Linked DNA regions of Nordella sp. HKS 07. The protein of the gene in region 1 interacts with the protein of each later gene in a pairwise test. Links are inferred from orthologs where the notes say so. Each region holds a gene or a part of one and is shown in the gene's direction. Other genes may lie near its edges.

Evidence for each region.
Region 2: the proteins of secD (region 1) and pheT interact in binary tests that used the Escherichia coli proteins (3 or more experiments, as listed by UniProt). The link is inferred for Nordella sp. HKS 07 from one-to-one orthologs.

The regions. Positions count from the first base shown.
Region 1 is NZ_CP049258.1:5,998,071-6,004,364, forward strand. Bases 1,767-4,739 are described here. They hold secD (protein translocase subunit SecD), read left to right. Parts: upstream 1,767-2,437; coding sequence 2,438-4,042; downstream 4,043-4,739. Other genes in these bases: yajC (preprotein translocase subunit YajC), read left to right, coding at 1,941-2,285; secF (protein translocase subunit SecF), read left to right, coding at 4,055-4,739. Also shown: G5V57_RS28215 (glutathione S-transferase family protein), read left to right, coding at 88-750; more of secF, read left to right, coding at 4,740-5,038; G5V57_RS28240 (Mth938-like domain-containing protein), read left to right, coding at 5,072-5,458; G5V57_RS28245 (phytoene/squalene synthase family protein), read left to right, coding at 5,455-6,294. UniProt on the Escherichia coli protein: Part of the Sec protein translocase complex. Interacts with the SecYEG preprotein conducting channel. SecDF uses the proton motive force (PMF) to complete protein translocation after the ATP-dependent function of SecA.
Region 2 is NZ_CP049258.1:2,828,086-2,834,510, reverse strand. Bases 1,129-4,232 are described here. They hold pheT (phenylalanine--tRNA ligase subunit beta), read left to right. Parts: upstream 1,129-1,528; coding sequence 1,529-3,937; downstream 3,938-4,232. Other genes in these bases: pheS (phenylalanine--tRNA ligase subunit alpha), read left to right, coding at 1,129-1,529. Outside these bases: rplT (50S ribosomal protein L20), read left to right, coding at 14-367; more of pheS, read left to right, coding at 459-1,128; G5V57_RS13350 (low molecular weight protein tyrosine phosphatase family protein), read right to left, coding at 4,379-4,702; G5V57_RS13345 (AAA family ATPase), read right to left, coding at 4,699-5,847; iron exporter MbfA, read right to left, coding at 5,919-6,425.

The DNA.
Region 1 (6,294 bases):
GAAGCCCGGCCCCAAAAAGGCCGGGCTTTCGCTTGCGCGCTTGCGCGAAGTCTCCGATAGATAGCGGCTCAAAGCAGGGAGCCGGATATGATCGAGGTTTGGGGACGCCGCAGTTCGAGCAATGTTCAGAAGGTGATCTGGGCACTCGATGAACTCGGCCTGGAATTCAAGCGCCACACGGTAGGCGGCGGCTTCGGCGGCACGCACGATCCGTCCTATCTCAAGATGAATCCAAATGCTCTCGTGCCGGTGCTGCGCGACGGCGACATCACCATGTTCGAATCGAACGCCATCGTGCGCTATCTGGCAGCTCGCTACGGCGAGGGCGGCCTCCGGCCCACGGCGCCCAGGGCGCTGGCCGCCGCCGAACAATGGATGGACTGGCAGCAGCTCAATGTCGTGCCGCATATTTCGGCGATCTTCTGGAACTTGGTGCGCGTCCCGGCCGACCAGCGCAACGACACGGCGATCGCCCAGGCGAACGCCAGGCTCAAGGAAGTGCTGGCGATCGCCGATGCCACGCTTGGCTCATCGGCATGGTTCGCCGGCGACCAGTTCTCCTTCGGCGATATCGTTTTGGGTGTCCTTTACTGGCGCTATTCGCGCATGGACGGCGAGCGGCCCGATACGCCCAATATCAGGCGCTGGTTCGAGGCCTTGCAGCAGCGCCCGGCATACCGGAAGTGGGTGATGGTCGAGGTCGGCAACAATATCGCCGAGTGGAACGCCAACGAAAAGGCACTCGGATGACGCATCGGCTTTTCCGAAAAGTCTGGATGGCCGCCTCAAGCGGCGGCCATGGATTTTTCGGGCCGATGCTTAGCTAACGCATCGGCTTTTCCGAAAAGTCTGGATGGCCGCCTCAAGGTGCGGCCATGGACTTTTCGGGCCGATGCGTCGGATCAGCCTTCCGTTTTGACGCCCAGGCGGCCGGCGAGGTCCTGGACGAACTGCCAGGCGACACGGCCCGAGCGGCTGCCGCGCGTCGCCGTCCATTCGATGGCCTGCGCGCGCACGTCTTCCGGCTTGACGTCCAGATTGAAGCGCTTCACGTAACCATCGATCATACTTAGGAATTCCTCCTGCGAGCAATTGTGGAAGCCGAGCCACAGGCCGAAGCGGTCGGAGAGCGATACTTTCTCCTGCACGGCCTCCGAAGGGTTGATGGCGGTCGAGCGCTCATTCTCCATCATGTCACGCGGCAGGAGGTGCCGGCGATTGGAGGTCGCATAGAAGATCATGTTCACGGGCCGCCCCTCGATGCCCCCCTCGAGCGCCGCCTTGAGTGACTTGTAGGAGGTGTCATTGGCGTCGAAGGAGAGATCGTCGCAGAACACGATGAAGTAGAGCTCCGGATTGGCGCGGATCAGCATCATGAGCTGCGGCAGGCTTTCGATGTCCTCGCGATGGATTTCGACCAGCTTGAGGTTACCGCCCGTTTCCCCGTTGACCAGATGGTGGGCGGCCTTGACCAGGGAGCTCTTGCCCATGCCGCGGGCACCCCAGAGCAACGCATTGTTGGCGGGAAGCCCCTTGGCGAATCGGCGGGTATTGTCGATCAGGATATCGCGGGTCTGGTCGATGCCGCGCAAAAGCTCGATATCCACCCGGTTGACTTTCGCTACAGGCTCCAGCCGTCGATGATGGGCGTTCCAGACGAAGGCTGAGGCTGCCCCAAGGTCGACGGGGGGGCGGCGGGGCAGGGGCGAGTCTTTCCAGAGCAACGGCAATCCGGCTCAGAATGGCGGCATAGTCATCAGGGACGGTGTCTTTGGGCATGGCGCCGGTCCATAGCCTTAAGGGGTCCGGGCGGCAAGCAGCCGGGACGCATAAGCGGTTCCAGCCGGTTGCAATGGCCGGTTTCGTCGGTATATACCCCAGAACCCAAAACCGGGCGGCCTAAATCCCCGCCTTTCCGCCGCTCAGAGGAGACGACCTGAATGTTCATTACCCCCGCTTTCGCCCAGGCCACGGGGAGCCCCGGCACCGGCGACTTCATCGGCATGATCCTGCCGTTGGTGATGATCATGGTGGTCTTCTGGTTCCTGCTCATCCGCCCGCAGCAGAAGCGCCAGAAAGAACACCAGCAATTGATCAGCAAGGTCGCCCGCGGTGACACGATCGTGACATCGGGCGGCCTCATTGGCCGCGTATCCAAGGTCGTGGATGAGCGCGAGCTTCTGGTCGAAGTCGGAGAGAATGTGAAGGTGCGGGTCGTGCGTAGCGCCATTTCCGAGGTCCGGGCCAAGGGCGAGCCCATCAAAGACGACGCCGCCAAGAAGTAAGATCGGCCGCATGCCACATTGTTCCAGCCGGAGAGAATCTCACGATCTGGCCATCGCTTTTCGTTTCGGTGCCTTGCCGGCGCGATTGGTCTATATAGACGCGGGAAACGAAACCGCCGGCAGCGCCCGGGCGAAAAGGTCGGACCGTTAAGATGCTCAATTTCTCTCGCTGGAAAATCATCGCCATCCTGGCATCGATCCTGGCCGGCATTATCTTCGCTCTGCCCAATGTCCTGCCCAAGGACATGCAGGACAAGCTGCGCGAACACACGATCCTGCGGCCGATAACCCTTGGGCTCGACCTGCAGGGCGGCTCGAACGTCCTCATGGAAGTCGACCGCAAGGAACTCACCAACACGCTGATCGTGCAGCAGATGGGCGACGTCCGCGCCGCCCTGCGCGAGGCGCGCATTGGCTATAAGCTGAACCGCACGCCGAGTGGCGTCACCGTGCAGATCAACAATGCCGACGATGCCGACAAGGCCTACGGCGTTCTGCGCAATCTGACCCAGCCGATCGACACCGGCATGTTCGGCACCGGCGTCGCCAGCCATATCTTCAGCCTTTCCCGCTCCGGCCAGCAGTTCACCTTCGCCTTCAATGACGCCGGCCTCGAATCGCGCGTGAGCCAGGCGGTCGAGCAATCTCTGCGCATCATCGAGAATCGCGTCAACGGCACCGGCATCGCCGAGGCCTCCATCCAGCGGCAGGGCAGGGACCGCATCGTCATCCAGCTGCCGGGCGTCGGTGACCCCGACCAGGTCGTCAAGATGATCGGCCAGACGGCGAAGCTGACCTTCCAGCTCGTCTGCGAAAGCCAGCCCGTCAATCCGACGGACAATCCGCCACCCGAGTGCGCCGCCTATCCGATGAAGGAGAATCCGCAGCAGAATATGTGGGTGCAGACCTCGAGCGCCGCGACCGTCGACGGCGCCGATCTGAGCAATGCCTCGTCCGGCTTCGATTCGCGCACCAACGAGCCGATCGTCTCCTTCAAGTTCAACCAGAAGGGCGCGCTGCGCTTCGGCAAGCTCACCACTGACAATGTCGGCAAGCCTTTCGCCATCATCCTCGACCAGGAAGTCATCAGCGCGCCGCGCATCAACGAGCCCATTCTCGGCGGGACCGGGCAGATCTCCGGCAACTTCACAGTCCAGGAGGCCAATAGCCTGGCGATCGTGCTGAAGTCGGGCGCCTTGCCGGCCCGCCTTGTCGCGGTCGAGCAGCGTACCGTCGGGCCGAGCCTCGGCTCCGACTCGATCCGCGCCGGCGCCATCGCCTCCATTATCGCGCTGGTCGCTGTCATGACCTTCATGCTGATCGCCTACGGGCTCTTCGGCATCTTCGCCAATATCGCTCTCATCGTGAACCTCATCCTGCTTATCGGCATTATGTCCGTGGCGGGCTTCACGCTGACCCTCCCGGGCATCGCCGGCATCGTGCTGACCATGGGCATCGCGGTCGACTCCAACGTGCTCGTCTATGAGCGCATACGCGAGGAATGGCGGCACGGGCGAACCGCGTTCAATTCGATCGAGACGGGTTTCAAGGCGGCGCTCGCCACGGTGCTCGATCTGAATATCACTTCCTTCATTGCCGCCGTCGTCCTGTTCGGCGTGGGCTCGGGTCCGGTGAAGGGCTTCGCTATCGCGCATGCGATCGGCATCATCACCACCGTATTCACGGCCTTCACCGTCACCCGGCTCATCGTGTTCTGGTGGGTCAGGACGACCAAGCCCAAAGAGGTTCCGCTGTAAGCGGGAGATCATATGTTCAAGCCTATTCGCTTCATTCCGGACGACACCAAGATCAGGTTCATGCTCTGGAGCCGGTACGGCTATTTCGCCTCCGGCATCGCCTGTCTGGCCTCCATCCTGCTTTTCGTCTTTGTCGGTCTCAATTACGGCGTCGATTTCAAGGGCGGCACGGTCTTCGTCATCCGCACCGAGCAGCCCGCCAATCTCGACGAGTTGCGCTCAAAAGTGAACAGCCTGGGCTTCGGCGATGCGGAATTGCAGGAATTCGGCACCGGCGGCCATGAGGTGCTGATCCGTCTGCCGACCATCGAAGGCGGCGAGGATGTGCAGCGCAACGTCCAGACCAAGGTGAAGGAAATTCTGGGGGCAGGGGTCGAGTATCTCTCCATCGATGTCGTCGGCCCGAAGGTTTCGGGCGAGCTGGCGGAATGGAGTATCTTCGCCGTGCTCATCGCCATCATCGGGATCCTGATCTACATATGGTTCCGGTTCGAATGGCAATTCGCCATCGCGACGGTGATGTCGTTGCTGCACGACGTCCTGCTGTCGATCGGCTTCTTCATCCTGATCAAGATCGAATTCAACCTGCAGCTCATCGCGGCACTGCTCACCATCGTCGGTTATTCGCTCAACGATACCGTCGTCGTCTTCGACCGTGTCCGTGAATATCTGCGCAAGTACAAGCAGATGCCGTTGGCCGACCTGATCGACTTCTCGGTCAACAGCGTTTTGCCGCGTACCCTCCTGACTTCGGTCACCACGCTTCTGGCCCTGATCTCCCTCTATATCTTCGGCGGCGAAGTGCTGAAGGGCTTCACGCTCGCCATGATCTGGGGTGTCTGCGTCGCGACCTATTCGTCGATCTTCTCGGCCGCCTCGCTGCTGGCGCTGCTCGGCGTGAACCGCGATGCGATCCAGGTAGGGGGCGCTCCCGAGGCGGCGAAGGCCAAGACCGGTGACAAGGTGAGCCGCAAGCCGGCCCCGGCGCGTCCGTGACCCGGGGTGCATGCCCGGCGTGATCGGAGGATCATGGCAGAGGACAACCGGTTCTTCCCGCATCGGGCTCCCATCGATTCCTATGGGAATGGCGGCTTCCGTTTTGGCGGTATGTCGCATCAGGGATCGATCCTGATCCTGGGCGACGGCATGCATGCCTGGACGGCGACGCGCTTCGCCGATGTGACGGTGGCGGACTTCGCCATGGTGCTCGAAGCGCAGAAGCGGCCTTACTCCTTCATTCTGGGGACCGGTACGGCGGCGCCCGCACCGTCGCGGCCCCTGATCGCCGCCTTCGACAAGGCCGGCATCGGCCTGCAGATCATGACCACGGGGGCGGCGGTCCGCACCTATAACATCCTGCTGGGCGAGAACCGTGACATCTGGGCCGGCCTGATTGCCGTCGACACGGTGCGATGAGCGCCGACTACTGCCATGTGCTGGTGCGCCAGGGCGACAAGGACCGCTATCTGTCGACCCTTCTGGCGCCCGATGCCAAGCGGGCACAGCTCCTGGCGCTCTATGCCTTCAATATCGAAATCGCCCGCATCCGCGAAACAGTGAGCGAGGCCGCCCTTGGAGAGATCCGTCTGCAATGGTGGACCGACGCTGTCGAGGCCCTCTATGCCGGCGAGAAGGAGGGCCATCCGGTCATCGAGGCCCTGGCGCCGGTCATCACCGAGGCGGGACTTCCAAAGCACGCGCTCATCAACATGATCGAGGCCCGGCGCTTCGATCTCTATGACGACCCCATGCCGAGCCTGCAGCAGCTCGAGGGTTATCTCGGCGAAACCTCCTCGATGCTGATCCAGCTTTCGGCGATGATCCTGGATAAAAACAGGGCGCAGCGTCTCGGCGATATTTCGGGGCTCGCCGGCGTCGCCATGGGCATCACCGGCCTGTTGCGCTCCCTGCCGTTGCAGCGCAAGCGCGGCCAGTGCTATGTGCCGGCCGAGATGCTTGTCCGCCATGGCCTGACGCCGGCGCATCTCTTGTCCGGGCGCGATCCCGAGGCCATCGCCAAGGTGCTTGCCGAATTGCGCGCCCATGCGCAGACGCGTCTCGGCGAGGCGCGGGCGCTGACCGGCGTGCTCACGCCGGAGGTCATTCCCGCCTATCTGCCGGCGAGCCTCACCGAACTCTATCTCAAGCGTCTGGCCAGGCTGGGGGCGGGCGCCCTGACCGAGATCGCCGAGATCGCGCAATGGCGGCGGCAATGGGCGCTGTACAGAAGAGCGCGATCCCAGACATTGTAA
Region 2 (6,425 bases), 3.2 Mb from region 1 along the record:
AGGAGTTTAAGACATGTCCCGCGTAAAGCGTGGTGTGACGGCCAGAGCCGCCCACAAGAAAGTCATCAAGAGCGCGTCCGGCTATTTCAGCCGCCGCAAGAACATCTTCCGCGTCGCCGTCCAGGCGGTAGAGAAGGCGCAGCAGTATCAGTATCGCGACCGGCGCAACAAGAAGCGCAATTTCCGCGCTCTGTGGATCCAGCGCATCAATGCGGCGACCCGCGAACTCGGCCTCACCTATGGCCGATTTATCAACGGGCTCGGCAAGGCCGGTATCGAGATCGACCGCAAGGTTCTGGCCGATCTCGCCGTGCGCGAGCCTCAGGCTTTCGCCGCTCTCGTCGAAAAGGCGAAAGCGGCTCTCTGAGCCTCGTCAGCATCCATCGGTTCGGGCCGGGCTTTCGCTGGCGCTCCATGAAGCGCCATCGGCCCGGCCTTTTTCGTTGAAAGACCCACAGATGAGTCTGCAAAATCTGGAACAATCGCTGATCGACGGCATCGCCAGCGCGGCGGACGAGACCGAGCTCGAGAGCTTACGCGTCTCGGCTCTCGGCAAGAAGGGCGCCATTTCCGAGCGCATGAAGACGCTGGGCGCCATGGCGCCGGAAGAGCGCAAGACGGCCGGCGCCGAGCTCAATGCGCTGAAGGAGAAGGTCACGGAGGCGCTCAGCGCGCGCAAGGCGGCGCTTCAGGCCACGGCGCTCGAAGCCCGTCTCGTCACCGAGAAGATCGACGTAACCCTGCCGACGCGTCCGGAAGCGCAAGGGACCATTCACCCGGTGAGCCAGGTGTGGGAGGAAGTGGTGCAGATCTGGGGCGATCTCGGCTTCTCCGTAGCCGAAGGCCCCCATATCGAGAACGATTTCTACAATTTCACCGCGCTCAACATCCCGCCGGAGCACCCGGCGCGCCAGGAGCACGACACCTTCTACTTCCAGCCCAAGGCTGACGGCTCGCGGATGCTGCTGCGCACCCACACCTCGCCGGTGCAGATCCGCACGATGCTCGAGGGCAAGCCGCCGATCCGCATCATCGCGCCCGGGCGCACCTTCCGCTCCGATTCGGACCAGACGCACACCCCGATGTTCCACCAGATCGAGGGCCTCGTCATCGACGAGGAGACGCATCTCGGCCATCTCAAATGGGCGCTCGCCGAATTCTGCAAGGCGTTCTTCGAGATCGATGACGTCAAGATGCGCTTCCGCGCCTCGCATTTCCCCTTCACCGAGCCGTCGATGGAAGTCGACATCAACTGCTCGTGGGAAGGCGGCCAGGTGAAAATCGGCGAAGGCTCGTCCTGGCTCGAAATCCTCGGCAGCGGCATGGTGCATCCGAGCGTGATCAAGGCCGGCGGCCTGGACCCTGAGCGCTATCAGGGCTTCGCCTTCGGCATGGGCCTCGACCGCATCGCCATGCTGAAATACGGAATCCCGGATCTGCGCGCCTTCTTCGAGGCCGATCTGCGCTGGCTGCGCCATTACGGCTTCCGCGCTCTGCAAGTCCCCACTCTCGCCGGAGGGCTCTCCTGATGAAATTCACCCTCTCCTGGCTCAAGGACTATCTCGACACCGACGCCACGCTTGACCAGATCGTCGACGGCCTCATCGGTATCGGCCTCGAGGTCGAAGCGGTCGAGGACAAGTCGAAGCCGCTCGCCCCCTTCACCGTCGCCTATGTGAAGGAAGCGCGTCCGCATCCCAATGCCGACCGCTTGCGCGTCTGCGACGTCGTCACCCGTTCCGGCCTCATCCAGGTCGTGTGCGGCGCGCCGAATGCCAAGACCGGCATGAAGGCGATCTTCGCGCCGCCCGGCGCCTATATTCCAGGCACCAAAATGACGCTCGAAAAGGGCGTCATCCGTGGTGTCGAATCGAACGGCATGCTCGTCTCCGAGCGCGAGCTCATGCTCTCGGAGGAGCATGACGGCATTATCGAGCTCGACCAGACGGCGCCGATCGGCTCACCCGCGGCGGAAGCGCTCGGCCTTGCCGACCCGATGATCTACATCAAGGTTACGCCGAACCGACCCGACGCGCTCGGAATCTATGGCATTGCCCGCGACCTCGCCGCCAAAGGTCTCGGCACGCTGAAGCCGCTCGCCGCACCTGTCATTCCAGGCCGCTTCAAATCGCCGGTCGGCGTCTCGCTGATTTTCGACGGCGGCGATGTCAGTCCCTGCCCGCTCTTCGTCGGGCGCTACATCAGAGGCGTCAAGAACGGCCCGTCGCCCGCATGGCTGCGGAACCGGCTGAAGGCAATCGGGCTCAGGCCGATCTCCGCCCTCGTCGACATCACCAATTACATCACTTTCTCCTATGGCCGGCCGCTGCATGTATTCGACGCCGACAAGATCAAGGGCTCGCTGCATGCGAGACTCGCCAAGCGTGGCGAGTATCTGCGCGCGCTCGACGGCAAGACCTATTGGCTCGACGGCAATATGACGGTCATCGCCGATGAGCGCCGGCCCGAGGCTCTGGGCGGCATCATGGGCGGAGAGGAATCGGGCGTGTCTGACAAGACCGTCAATGTCTTCCTCGAAGCGGCCTATTTCGATCCGCTGCGCACCGCCGCGACCGGGCGCAAACTCGGCGTGCTGTCCGATGCGCGCTACCGCTTCGAGCGCGGCGTCGATCCGGAATTCACGCAAGCGGGCTCGGAATTCGGCACTGAGATGATCCTCGAACTGTGCGGCGGCGAGCCGTCCGAACTCGTCATCGCCGGGCATGCGCCCGACACCAAGCGCAGCTATCTGCTCCGCCGCGGGCGGGTGGCGAGGCTAGGCGGCGTCGAAATCCCGGAAGCCCGTCAGAAGGCAATCCTCACCGCCCTCGGCTTCGCCGTTACCGAGACGCCGGACGGGCTTTCCTGCGCCGTTCCCTCCTGGCGGCCCGATGTCCATGGCGAGTCCGATCTCGTCGAGGAAGTCTGCCGCATCTATGGGCTCGACAGAGTGCCCTTCGCCGAGATGCCGCGGCTTTCACCGATCGCCAAGCCGGTCTTGAGTTCGCTGCAGCGGCGTATGATCCAGGCCAGGCGGACGCTGGCGACGCGCGGCCTCAATGAGGCCGTCACCTGGTCGTTCCTGCCCGAGGCGCATGCCAGGCTCTTCAATGACGGCCAGCGCAACCGCGATCTCGTGCTCGCCAATCCGATCTCGTCGGAATTGTCCGACATGCGGCCGTCGCTTCTGCCCAATCTCATCGCCGCGACGGGGCGCAATATGGCGCGCGGCGTCCAGGACGTGGCGCTGTTCGAAGTGGGCCAGGCCTATGCCGGCGACAAGCCTGAAGATGAGACTCTGCGCGCCGCCGGCACGCGGCGCGGCGATGCCGTGCCGCGCAACTGGATGGGCGGTCAACGCGCTGTCGACGTCTTCACGGCCAAGGCCGACGCGCTCGCGGTGCTCGATGCGGCCGGGGCTCCTGTCGCGACCATGCAGATCGTGGCAGAAGCGCCCTCCTGGTATCATCCCGGCCGCTCCGGCACGATCCAGATGGGCCCGCAGAACAAGCTCGCGACCTTCGGCGAGATCCATCCGCGCATCCTGGCGGAAATGGACGTGAAGGGACCGCTGGTCGCCTTCGAGGTCAATCTCAGCGCCATTCCGGGGACCAAGGGCCGGGGCAATACCCGCGCGGCTCTCAAGGCGTCGGACCTCATGGCGCTGAAGCGCGACTTCGCCTTCGTCGTCGACGAAACGATCGAGGCCGACAAGGTCGTGAAAGCCGCCAAGGGCACCGACAAGCAGCTGATCTCGGATGTCGTCGTGTTCGACCGTTTCGCCGGCGGCACGCTCGAGGCGGGCAAGGCGTCGCTCGCCATCGAGGTGACGATCCAGCCGCGCGAGAAGACGCTGACCGAGGAAGAGATCGACGCCCTGTCGCAGAAGATCGTGGCGCAGGTCCACAAGGCGACCGGCGGCGTGCTCAGGAGCTGAGCCCGCGCCCTATACCATCGTCATCCCGGCTTTCGCCGCTATCGGATTCACACATCTGATGGCCGGCTTGCCGCTTTACCCTCGCCCTGCAAGCGAAGCGCAGCGGGGAGAGGGAAGGGGCCCGACGCGCAGCGGCGGGAAGGGTGAGGGGCACGGCCACCGACGCAGTGAGGGCATGCTTGTCGCGAGAGCGTTCAGTTGTCTGAGGTCGAACTCAATCTCGCAAAAGCCCCTCACCCTCCCATTGCTGCGCAATGGGCCCCTCCCTCTCCCCGCTAAAGCGGGGCGAGGGTAAGGGCGCATCCCTCAGGAGATGTGTGCATATGATAGCGGCGAAAGCCGGGATCCATTCAATAGAGTGAGCCAGGCAAAGTTGCCTGGGCTTCACCAATTTATTGGCGCCCCGGCTTTCGCCGGGAGACGGAACCTGGAAGGGCGGGGTTACGGCAGATAACGCGACACTTTCTTCTCGAGCAGGCGGACGAGCTTCGGGTCCATGAGCTCGAACTCATCTGGTATATCGAGGCAGATGACGTGCGCCTTCTTGAGCTGCGGCCGAAAGCGCTGCAGCAGCTTGCTGCGATGTGCCTTCTCCATCACGAAGATGATGTCGGCCCATTCGACGAGTTCGGCGGTGAGCGGATTGTCGGCGTTGTGATTGGTACCGGCCGAAGCGACCTCTATATCGCGGCGCGTCGAGAAGACCTGCTCGGCGGTCGGACTGCGCAGGCGGTTCTGGCTGCAGACAAAGAGGATGTTCTTCAACGTGAAGGCCATTTCCAGGGCGGCGCCGTCCGATCCGGCACGATTGTCTCGCCGAGCTCCTTCTCGAGCCGGACGAGCAGGCTCTCCGGATGGCGGTCGAGCGCGGCGACGAGCTCGGAGGAATGCGAGACGAGGATGATCTGGCAGCGCTCGGCCGCTTTGGTCACGAGGCGGGCCAGCGGTCCGAGAAGATCGGGATGCAGGCTCGCTTCCGGCTCGTTGAGAATCATGAGCTCGGGCGGGCGCGGCGACAAGAGGGCGGCAATCAGCAGGATGTATCTGAGCGTGCCTTCGGAGAGCTCCGCGACATTCAGCTCGCGCAGCAGTCCATGCTGCTTCATCTCGATCTCGAAACGGTCATTGACGCCGAGGCTCGCGCCGTCGAAGGCGTCGGCGACTGCCTCTTCGAGCGCTGATCGGTTGCCCACCTCGATGATCGTCTGAAGAGCGGCGCCGATATCGCCACCGTCGCCGGCAAGGACCGGCGTGAAAGTCCCGACCTGCGGCCGGCGCGCCGGCGCTTCGCGATCGGTGCGCAGATTGTCGTAGAAGCGCCACTGGCGCATCCGCTCGCGCAAAAGAAGCAGCTCCCAGCCATCGAGCGGGTCGGCGCGATGGGTCATCATGCTGTCGAAATGCGACAGATGCTCGGTGCAGTCGCGCCAGGTTCCGGATCTACTCTCGCGCAGGCGGGAATGCGCGCCATGCCGCTCGGCGATGACATTGGCGCGGCCGAGAAGCTCGCCAGTCCACACCGCCTCGACCTTGATGATGGGATCGCGGGCGAAACGTGACGGCGACGGCGGAGGCAGGCCGAGATCGATGGCGTAGCCGTAGTCTTCCGAGGAGAAGCCGAGCTTGAGGCTGATGGGACCCGAGCGGCGCGTACCCTGTACCGGATGCTGGCCGCTTTTCATCTCACGGCTGAATTTCTCCGGCCCCGCCCACAGTGTCGATGACAGGCCGCCCTCGGCGGCGAGCGAGGCCACCACGCGCCCTTGCGCGACATCCGACAGCAGGCGCAAGGCCCGATAAAGGCTCGACTTGCCGCTGCCATTGGCGCCGGTGACGATATTCAGCCGGCCGAGCGCCAATGTGACGTCACGCAGGGAACGGTAACCGGAAATGGCAAGCCGCGTGATCATGCCCGTATCAGTTCTGTAACAGCCCCATCTAAGCGCGGGGGACTATAGCCGGACGCGGCGATTGTGCCAATTCACGAGCTGCCGATGAAGATGCCGGCGAGAAACACCAGGGCGCCGCCCACCGCCACCTGGAAGGCGGCGCGCAGGAAGGGCGTGTCCATGTATTTCCAGCGGATCCAGGATATCGCCCACAGCTCGAAGAATACCACGATCATGGCGACGACGGTGGCGGTCCAGAAATCCGGAATGAGATAGGGCAGCGTATGGCCGAGGCCGCCGACCATCGTCATGAGCCCTGAGGCGAGGCCGCGGATCAGCGGACGTCCGCGTCCGGAGAGCTTGCCGTCATCGGACAAAGCTTCGGCGAGCCCCATTGAGATGCCGGCACCGATCGAAGCCGCAAGGCCGACGAGGAAGGTCTCCCAGGTGTTGTGGGTGGCGAAGGCCGCGGCGAAAAGCGGCGCCAGGGTCGAGACGGAACCATCCATCAGGCCGACGAGGCCCGGCTGGATCACCTGCAGAAGGAAGAGTTTTTGTCTGGCGTCGGCCTCTTCGAGCCTGGCGTCGGGGGTGAGGTG